Regions from separate parts of the Dyella sp. M7H15-1 genome, predicted to be linked through region 2. Evidence: predicted binding sites of a transcription regulator. Region 2 holds the regulator's gene; each other region holds the start of a gene.
What was found. The regulator HrcA, encoded in region 2, represses chaperone genes, less so after heat shock. The targets are predictions, from matches to a motif close to TTNGCACTCNNNNNNNNNGAGTGCNAA.
Positions count from the first base shown of each region.

Region 1: a site for HrcA is predicted at 1,919-1,945, ahead of rpoH (RNA polymerase sigma factor RpoH). Genes of this name have one in related genera too.
Region 3: a site for HrcA is predicted at 1,222-1,248, ahead of EO087_RS09355 (co-chaperone GroES). Genes of this name have one in related genera too.

Region 1 covers NZ_CP035300.1:2,921,789-2,925,293, reverse strand. Annotated here, with positions in the region: gene EO087_RS13525 (response regulator transcription factor) at 50-724, opposite strand; gene rpoH (RNA polymerase sigma factor RpoH) at 1,032-1,889, opposite strand; gene EO087_RS13515 (DUF4436 family protein) at 2,161-3,072, opposite strand; gene EO087_RS13510 (hypothetical protein) at 3,261-3,505, shown strand, end outside.
Region 2 covers NZ_CP035300.1:923,309-926,813, reverse strand. Annotated here, with positions in the region: gene recN (DNA repair protein RecN) at 1-1,169, opposite strand, end outside; gene hrcA (heat-inducible transcriptional repressor HrcA) at 1,383-2,432, shown strand; gene grpE (nucleotide exchange factor GrpE) at 2,534-3,070, shown strand; gene dnaK (molecular chaperone DnaK) at 3,288-3,505, shown strand, end outside.
Region 3 covers NZ_CP035300.1:2,000,919-2,004,423, reverse strand. Annotated here, with positions in the region: gene EO087_RS09365 (hypothetical protein) at 1-261, opposite strand, end outside; gene EO087_RS09360 (class II aldolase/adducin family protein) at 370-1,131, opposite strand; gene EO087_RS09355 (co-chaperone GroES) at 1,322-1,615, shown strand; gene groL (chaperonin GroEL) at 1,731-3,368, shown strand.

The DNA of each region.
Region 1 (3,505 bases), 1.5 Mb from region 2:
TCGCGACGTGGTTGCTCGCCAATGAATCGAAAGGCTTCTGCCGGCAGGACTAGCCAAGGCGATACCCCGAGCCACGCATGGTGCGGATCAGCGACGGCTCACCATCGTTGTCCACCTTGCGGCGCAAGCGCGCGATATGCACGTCGATCAGGTTAGTGCCAGGATCGAAGCGCAAACCCCATACACTTTCGAAAATCATCGCCCGCGTAAGTACCTGCCCAGGGTAGCGCATCAGGAATTCCAACAAGCGGTATTCGGTGGGCAGCAAAGTCAGCTCACGGCTGCCGCGACGAGCGGTGCGGCTGATCATGTCCAGTTCGAGATCTGTCACGCGCAGCTTGGTATGCGCCGGCTGCTTCAGCCGGTGTCGGCGCAGGAGTACCTCGGCGCGCGCCGCCATTTCGTCCGGTGCAAATGGCTTGGTGAGGTAATCGTCCCCGCCTGCGCGCAGGCCGCGTACGCGCTCGTCCACATCGCCCATCGCGCTGATCATCAGCACGGGCGTAGTAATGCCTCGTTCGCGCAACTGTGACACTAGCGTCAGGCCATCCATGCCAGGCAGCATCAGGTCCAGGGTAATAGCGTCGAAATGCGGCTCCTGCGCACGCTGGAAGCCCTGCAGGCCATCGTGCACACGCTCAGCAGTGATGCCATGCGAGGCCAGTTCCAGCACGATTTCGCGTGCGGTGATTTCGTCATCTTCGATGACCAGGATGTGGGGCATGCGGGATTCCGACCGTTCCATCGATGGGCATTAGGGTAGGTCATGCATGAATGGAGGTGAATCGCGCGAGGCTTGCCTGATTCATGATTTGATGAAACGAGCTTGCCCTTATCCATAGCTCCCTATGATCCGTCGCCCCGGCGAAGGCCGAGACCCAGCGACTTGTAGATGCGCAAAGACACTGGATCCCTGCCTTCGCCAAAACGACGGGGCCGTGACGATCACTTCATATGAAAGCTTCTTTCCCCCAACAAAACGGCCTCCACAAGGGAGGCCGTCAGAACTTGCGTATTGAAGCGACGCTGGATCAGGCCGCAAACAATCCGCGCATCTTCTTCATCGCATTCGCCTCAACCTGGCGGATACGCTCGGCGGACACACCGTATTCATCCGCCAGATCCTGCAGCGTCGCCTTCTCTTCATTGAGCCAGCGGCGCTGGATGATGTCGCGCGAACGCTGGTCCAGCTTCTGCAGCGCGCTCGACAGGGTTTCGAGCTGATTGTCGGCCTGGTCGGCGTCGGCCACGTTCTTGTATGGATCAGCACCCTCGTCGATCAAGAACGCTTCCGGTGCCGGCTTGGCATCTTCGTCGGCATCGGCTGGGGCCTCAAAGCCGATATCGCGGCCTGACAGACGCGATTCCATTTCGCGTACGGTGGCTTCCGGCACGCCCAGATCCTTGGCGACCATGCGCACTTCCTCGGCGTTCATCCAACCCAGGCGCTTTTTGCTCTTGCGCAGGTTGAAGAACAGTTTGCGCTGCGCCTTGGTGGTGGCCACCTTCACAATGCGCCAGTTGCGCAGAATGAACTCGTGCATCTCTGCACGGATCCAGTGCACGGCGAAACTGACCAGACGAACACCCTGGTCAGGATCAAAACGCTTCACCGCCTTCATCAGGCCAATATTGCCTTCCTGGATAAGATCGGAAAGCTGCAGGCCGTAGCCGCTATAGCCGCGGGCTACGTGAACGACAAAGCGCAGGTGCGACACCACCAGCTTGCGAGCGGAGGCAAGATCCTCCTCCGACTGATAACGACGCGACAGGTCTTGCTCTTCCTCTTGGCTGAGCACCGGGATACGGTGAACCGCCGAGATGTAGGCATCCAGACTGCCGACGACGCTGGGAACCGGCAAAGTAGCCGTCGCCAAGGCTTGGGACATGTTGGAATCTCCTGGGGTATGGGGTCAGCTTAGCACTCTGATACCTGGACTGCTAAAGGCATCACGAGTTCCGACACCTTTTGTGTACCGGATGGTACATGAATGCCTCCGGCCTTGTCCATGTTCATGATTGCCCTTGGACGGGGTTTTAAGGCGTCTTAAGGGCGACCCGAGGCCCTCGGCGAAAAACTAAACCCTTTTGAAGCCCAGAATGAAGGGAGTCCATACGGCCACAGTGTGGCCTGCAGTGTGGAAGGCCGTGTTTCCGGTGTCAGTCTTCTTTAGGTTTTTCACGCATGAGCCAACAAATCATCACGATCAGCAGCGCGATCACCAGAAAGCCTTCGGCCCAAAAAAAACCTGCGTAATCGATCATCAGACCCATCGATGGAATCTTTGGTTGCAAATTGCGTACCGCTGGAATGGCAAACAGAAGACCGCCGATAAAGCCGAGCGAAGTGATCTGCGGAACTTCGTTCTGGCGCAGGATGCGCACGGCCATGACCAACACGATCACCGCAATCAGCACCATGACGACATTCAGGATGATGGCGAAAACCATGGTAGGAAAGGTGCGACGGATGGTGAACTTGACGTTGTAATAGCCCTGAGCATCGACCTGACCATCAAAGGTGATCAAGAAGCCTTCGAAGGTGCACTTCGTACAATCGACATCGAAGGGAAGCGGCTGCCAGCCGTTCCCAAGATTAGTTACCAAACCTATCCTCATCCGAATGTGATGGGTGTCGAATGGGTAAAGAAACTGCGATCCGCTTCCATCCACTTCGTTGAGTGTTTTGAGACTGGAGTTGAAGATGACGAATGGCTTATTGCCTTTTATGTCCAAAATGGAGTCCTCGATGCTGTAACCCTCCAGCAGGCGCGCATCGTGGTATAGCCCATAGTCTTTGCTGAGCATGCTTTGCGGCCATATGACGGTCACTCGCCCGGCCACGTCTCCTATAATCGGATCGTAGGAGACCAGATTGATGCTGACGATGGGTTTGTCGCCGGCCGTCGTAATACCTTCTACTGGCGCCTGTTGTAAGTGGCTGAGTGGCGGCATAGTACCTTGGGCTACGGCCGTGGCTATGCAAAGTGCAAGGATGAGCAGGATGGTGAATCTTTGTATCACCTTCATAGTGAAGCCCTTTTCATGAATTTGCCTGCCTCTCTTTTCCATGTCCCTCTTTTCCAACAGGCAAAGCACGCACTGGATGATTCTTCGGTGCGCGGATCATCAACGGCATTCCGTCAATGCGATGTCTATAAAAGTGTCAACTGCTTTTATTCAGCCTTCACTTGAAGGCCGTCATTGTTGTATATCAGCGACGAATCGTAAGTTGAAACAACATGGGCCGAGGGGTTGTCATGGACTTGAATACGCGCATGAGCTTGTGCGTCAAACAGGTGGTTCTCAGCACGCTTGCACTTGTTCTTCTGGGGGGCTGCACGGACATTGGACCGCGAAGCATCCGCGCCAATCGCGCCGACTACAATATGGCAATCCAAAGTACAAGCGATCAGGAGCTCTTGCTTAACATCGTACGGGCGCATTACCGCGACAACATGTACTTCACTACGGTGGAACGTGTGGTGTCGACAGAGCAATTGCT
Region 2 (3,505 bases):
CCGCCAGCCATGCCGAGTTCACCCATTAAGTCGCTGACTTCCTTGCCCAGCTTTTTTGCAGCGGTCTGGCGGGATTTGCTCAATGCCTCGGCGATGTTGGCGTAGTCGCGCAGCAACTGGTTGCGTTGTGCGCTGAGTCGTTCGAGTGCGTCACCGGCATTTTCTAGTTCGGTGAGTTCGGCTTGCATCGCGTCGCGCTTGCCGTCGAGCTCGGCGGCGGACAGGCGATGCTTGCGGGAGAGTTCGTGCAGGCGCGTCAGGTGCGTGTCGACTTCGGCGAAACGTTCGGGGTCAAGATCGACGTCCTGCGCGTAACGCTCCATGCCATCGACGGCTTCGTTGAGCTGGATCTGCGCGTTGTCGAGCAATTCCAGCAGCGGGGCCAGCCGGTCATCGAGCGCGGCCAATCGACCCAGTTCGGCATGGGCACGATCCAGTGATTGGCGTAGCGCGAATTCGCTGTCACCGTCGAGCAACTCGACCACGCCAGTAATGCCTTCAGTGAGTTTGCTGGCATTGGCCAGGCGTTTATGGCTGGCCTCCAGTTCGGCGAGTTGGTTAGGCGGTAAAGCCCACTTTTCCAGCTCGGAGAGTTCGTGGCGTAGCAGTTCCAGGCGATGTTCGCGATCGTCGCCACCGCTCAATTTGCGGATGCGCGCACCGATTTCGCGCCACTGCGCGGCTAACTCGCATACCTGAGTGACCTGTTTGTCGTTTTCGGCGTAGGCGTCGAGCAGGTTCAGTTGATGCGCGCGCTCAAGCAGGGCCTGGTGTTCGTGCTGACCGTGGATTTCCACCAATAATGCGGCGAGGTCACCCATCTGGCCGATGGTGGCGGGGCGACCGTTGATCCAAGCACGGGAGCTACCCTCGGCGCGGATCACGCGGCGCAGCTGGCAGGCGCCGTCTTCGTCCAGTTCCTCCTGCTGCAACCATTGGGCGGCGTCAGGCAGGTCTTTCAGATCAAACTCGGCCACCAGCTCGGCGCGATCACTGCCGGCACGCACGATACCGCTATCGGCGCGGGCGCCGGCCAGCAGCATCAGTGCATCGACCAGCAGGGATTTGCCCGCGCCGGTTTCGCCGCTGACCACGGTCAGGCCCGGGCCAAAGCTGATATCGGCTTCTTCGACGACGGCGAGATGGCGGACGTAGAGGGAAGTAAGCATGGGGGAGGGTGGCCGTAGATAGGGCGATTGTAAGGGGAGCGCTGGCGGCGGGGGAGGAGGGATGAGGGGCGAGTAGCGAGAGCGCACGTGTCAACGTCTACCACGATATGGGGAACCGCGCCCTCGCTACTCGCCCTTAATCCCTCAGCTCCTTTCTTGCATTCTCCGCCCCCACACCTTATTTCTTTAGCGTCTCACGGATTGCCACAGCGCATGCCCTACCACCACGACCTCGACATCCGCGCTCGCCGCCTGTTGCGCACTTTGATTGCGCAATACCTGGCCGATGGTGAACCAGTGGGGTCGCGCACGTTGTCGCGCTCGTCCGGGCTAGATGTGAGTCCGGCGACGATCCGCAACATCATGGTCGATCTAGAAGAGGCTGGTCTGGTGGCCTCGCCGCATACCTCGGCAGGGCGCATTCCTACGCCGCGTGGCCTGCGCCTGTTCGTGGATAGCCTGATTGAGTTGCAGCCGCTGCCGCACGAGGAAATGGTGCGCTTGCAGCGCGAGCTACCCTCGGGTCCAACCACGGTACGTGATTTGATGGGCAATGCTTCGGCGCTGCTGTCGGCGATGACCCATTTCGCTGGCGTGGTGACGGTGCCGCGCCAGACCGATTTCCCGCTGCGTCATATCGATTTCGTGACACTACCTGACGCGCGCGTATTGGTGATCCTGGTGTTCTCGGACAACCAGGTACAAAACCGCGTGATCCAGCTTGCCAAGCCACTGGACAACGGGGAGCTGGAGCAGGCCGCCAACTACATCAATGGGCACTTCGTTGGCTTGCGCGTGGATGATATCCGCGCACATTTGCTGCGCGAATTGCGCGAGGCAAGCAGTGAGTTGCATCGGATGCTTTCCAGCGCGGTGGAACTGGCGGCGGCTTCGTTCGCACCGCAAGATGAGGACGTGCTGGTCAGTGGCCAGACCAACCTGATGGCCTATTCGGATTTGGCCAACCTGGATCGCTTGCGTGAGCTGTTCGAAGCTTTCCAGAAGAAAAATGAATTGCTGCAACTCATGGAAGTCTGCGCAAAGGCGCCAGGCGTGCGACTATTCATCGGTGAAGAGTCGGGCTTTGCGGCGCTGGATGGCTGTAGCGTGGTGACTGCCAGCTACGGCGCGCAGGGCCGGTTGCTTGGGGCGGTGGGGGTCATCGGCCCGACTCGGATGGCGTACGAACGGGTGATCCCCGTGGTGCAGGCGACGGCGGGCCTGCTGAGCGAAGCCTTGAATCGCGCGGCCACGGCCTTATAAACGCCGACGGGAGGCTGAGAGTCCATAAGTCGGCTCTTTTGCCCGTAAGTTTTTGGAGGTTGGTACGGCGTACCGGCCACGGATGATGTTTGGAGTGATTCATGCACAACAGCGATTCGCACTCGCCTAATGAAACGCCGGAAAGCGGCGAGCAGACCGCCGCTTCGGGTGGTGAACTGGAAGCTCTCAAGGCCAAGCTTGCCGAGCTTGAGGCCAGCAACAAGGAGCTGCGCGAAGTCGTGCTACGCGAGAAGGCCGAGCTGGAAAACCAGCGCCGCCGCCTGCATCGCGACCTGGAACAGGCCCGCCGCTTTGCCAACGAAAAGCTGCTCAACGACCTATTGCCGATCTACGACGGCCTGGAACGTGGCTTGTCGGTAGAAGGTGGTGATGTGATTTCAGTGCGTGAGGGCATGAACCTCACGCTGAAGGAATTGCTGCGTATCGCTGGCAACAACGGCTTGGTGCAGGTGGATCCGCTGGATCAGCCGCTCGATCCGGAGCGCCACCACGCGGTGAGCATGGTGGAGGCGCCGGGCAAGGCGCCGGGCACCGTGGTTACGGTGCTGCAGAAAGGCTATGTGTTGAACGATCGATTGCTGCGCCCGGCATTGGTGGCCGTGGCCAAGGACGACTGAACGAAGAGAGTCTGTTCATATCTCCCCGCAGTCCGCATAGCCCCTAAGTGCCCACATGGCGGCCACTCAGGGCTATGCGAACGATGGGGAGATGTTGAACAGGCTCTGACAATTCCAATACTGCAGGGTTTAGCTGGTATTGAACGCCTGTCAGCAAAACCCCATCTGACAACCATTCGCGGCCGAGGGGCCGCTTGCGAGATTCCGGAGCATACATATGGGCAAGATCATCGGCATTGACTTGGGCACGACCAACTCGTGCGTGGCCATCATGGATGGCAGCACCACCAAGGTGATTGAAAACGCGGAAGGCGATCGCACCACGCCCTCCATCGTCGCGTTCACCAAGGACAACGAGGTGATGGTTGGCGCACCGGCCAAGCGCCAGAGCGTGACCAATCCCAAGAACACGTTCTACGCGGTGAAGCGCCTAAT
Region 3 (3,505 bases), 1.1 Mb from region 2:
GCGCTGAACTGCGTATTGGAACGCAATAGTCTCAAAAGGGTGCCGTATCCAATTTTCGCCTAGCGTTTGCGCATGCAATCGATAAATTTCGGCATCGAGTGACGACACAAATAGGATCATCCCAAACTGTTCAGGTGTGCCGATTAATAACGAGTCAACCGCTTGCCCAGGCGCGCCTTGTCTTAACAAGACAGTAAGGCCAAATGGCGCAAGATAATGCGTACGTATTTGATCAGCGGGAATCGATGGTTGCGAGAACATATAAATGCTTCGCTTTGCCAGGGGGAGAAGAAGGGTTTGGTATGCATTGTACCGAAACAACGGCTTTGTCAAGTTAAAAGCGGCGCCGGTTACGAAAGGAAATAATGCTCAGTCGGGTGATTCTTTGCGTGACATCAGGCCGTAGTTGCTGAATTTTTCCAACACCTGCGTCACTTCCGTGTCGCTGAGCAGTGAAGGTTTGCCAATCTGCAGCGCTAGCGCGTATTGCCGCGCCAGCGTCTCCACTTCCACTGCGCGCCACATAGCCTGCTCCAACGTGGCCCCTGCTGCGATCATGCCGTGATTTGCCAACAGGCAGGCCAGGCGTCCATCTAGGGCCTGCATGACTGCATCGGACAGCTCCTGCGTGCCGTAGGTGTAATAGCTGGCACAACGGATCGAATCTCCGCCACTTACTGCAATCATGTAGTGCGCTGCCGGAATATCCATCCGGCACATCGCAAGCGCGGTGCTGTAGGGTGGATGGGCGTGAACCACGGCGCCCACGTCCGGTCGTGCGGCGTAAATGTCGCGGTGGAAGCGCCACTCGCTCGATGGACGTCGGGGGTGGTCGTAACAGCCATTCATGTCAACGAAAACGATGTCCTGGGGAATAATGTCTTCGTAGGGCGCGCCGCTGGGCGTGACCAGGAATCCCCCTTCGAAGCGGATGCTCAGATTGCCCGACGTGCCCTGGCTCAGCCCGGACGGCGTCAGCTTCAGCCCGTAGGCGATTATTTCCTCGCGAAGCGAGCGCTCGTTACTCACGGCCAATGCCTTCTGATGATGCAAGGTGTAATCGTTGACGTTCCGGGCCTCGCTGTCGATAGGCGAGTGGAGCAGTAGGCGGCACTTCAGAAAAATTTTCACAACAACCCTTGAAAGCGGTTCACCCACCCCTATTCCGGTTTGCGGAACCCGAGCCGGCCCCTGTACCTGGGGTTTTTTTGGAGGCTAGAATTGGCACTCATAATTCCCGAGTGCTAGCAGTCGCCTTCAAGAGGCTGGCCGCCGGGGTCGCCACCATCTCTAACCTCAAGCCAAAGCTGGAGTTTTTCCCATGAGTAAACTGCGTCCGTTGCACGATCGTGTCATCGTCAAGCGCCTGGAAGAGGAGCGCGTCTCCGCCGGCGGCATCGTGATTCCCGATAGCGCCACCGAAAAGCAGACCCGCGGCAAGGTCCTCGCTGCCGGTGAAGGCCGGATCCTGGACGACGGCAAGGTCCGTCCGATGTCAGTCAAGACGGATGAAGTGGTGCTGTTCGGCAAGTACGCCGGACAAGATATCAAGATCGATGGCGAAGAGTTGGTCTTCCTGAAGGAAGACGACATCGTTGCGGTGATCGAGGGTTGATTTGGCGCGATAGGCGTGGAAGCAAAAAGTGCGTAACCAGTCGCCTTTGGCTCCTTCCGCAGTTCTTTCGCAAGATTTTTCGTACTTAATTCAATTTTTTTGAGGCAAAAAAATTATGGCCGCTAAAGAAGTTCGCTTCGGTGAAGACAGCCGTGCACGCATCCTTAAGGGTGTGAACACCCTTGCCAACGCCGTGAAAGTCACCCTGGGTCCGAAGGGTCGCAATGTCGTGCTCCAGAAGAGCTTCGGCACTCCCACCATCACCAAGGACGGCGTATCCGTCGCCAAGGAAATCGAACTGGCCGATCCCTACGAGAACATGGGCGCCCAGATCGTCAAGGAAGTCGCCTCCAAGACCTCCGACAACGCCGGTGACGGCACCACCACCGCCACCGTGCTGGCCCAGGCGTTCGTGCGCGAGGGTCTGAAGGCCGTGGCAGCCGGCATGAACCCGATGGATCTGAAGCGTGGCATCGACAAGGCCGTGATCACGGCGCTGGACGAGCTGAAGAAGCTCTCCAAGCCCACCGCCGACGACAAGGCCATCGCCCAGGTCGGCACCATCTCCGCCAACTCCGACGTCGCCGTCGGCGACATCATCGCCACCGCGATGAAGAAGGTCGGCAAGGAAGGCGTGATCACAGTGGAAGAAGGTTCGGGTCTTGAGAACGAACTCGACGTGGTCGAAGGCATGCAGTTCGACCGCGGCTACCTCTCGCCATACTTCATCAACAACCAGCAGAGCCAGCAGGTCGAACTGGAAGACCCCTTCATCCTGCTGCACGACAAGAAAATCTCCAACGTGCGCGAAATGCTGCCGGTGCTGGAAGGCGTGGCCAAGGCCGGCAAGCCGCTGCTGATCGTTGCCGAAGAAGTCGAAGGCGAAGCACTGGCCACCCTCGTGGTCAACACCATCCGTGGCATCGTCAAGGTTGCCGCCGTGAAGGCGCCGGGCTTCGGCGACCGCCGCAAGGCGATGTTGGAAGACATGGCCACCCTCACCAACGGCCAGGTCATCTCCGAAGAAGTGGGCCTGCAGTTGGAGAAGGCCACTATCCAAGATTTGGGTCGCGCCAAGAAGGTCGTGATCACCAAGGAAAACACCACGATCATCGACGGTGCCGGCGAAGCGGCGAAGATCCAAGCCCGCATCAAGCAGATCAAGGCGCAGATCGAGGAAACCACCTCCGACTACGACCGCGAGAAGCTGCAGGAGCGTGTGGCCAAGCTGGCTGGCGGCGTGGCGGTGATCAAGGTCGGTGCTGCCACCGAAGTCGAAATGAAGGAAAAGAAGGCCCGCGTGGAAGACGCCCTGCACGCGACTCGCGCCGCCGTTGAAGAAGGCGTGGTGCCTGGCGGTGGTGTGGCGCTGATCCGCACGCTGACGGCGATTGAAAAGCTCAAGGGCGAGAACGAAGACCAGAACCACGGCATCGCCATCACGCGCCGCGCGCTGGAAGCGCCGCTGCGCGAAATCGTCGCCAATGCGGGCGCCGAGCCGTCCGTGATCGTCAATCAGGTCAAGGAAGGCAAGGGCAACTTCGGCTACAACGCCGCCACCGGCGAGTTCGGCGACATGATCGCGTTCGGCATCCTGGATCCGACCAAGGTCACCCGCCTGGCTCTGCAGAACGCTTCTTCCGTGGCCGGCCTGCTCGTCACCACCGAAGCGATGGTGGCCGAGCTGCCGAAGGAAGAAAAGCCCAACCCCCCGGGCGGCGGCATGGGCGGTATGGGTGGCATGGACTTCTAAGTCCGCCTCTCGCACTCGCTACAGCAAAACAAAGCCCCGCCTCGTGCGGGGCTTCTACTTCTTGGGTCGTTCAATCATGGATTTCTAACCCGACTTTCGCAACGGGTCGCCAATTTTCCCGATTTTTCTGAGTTCGG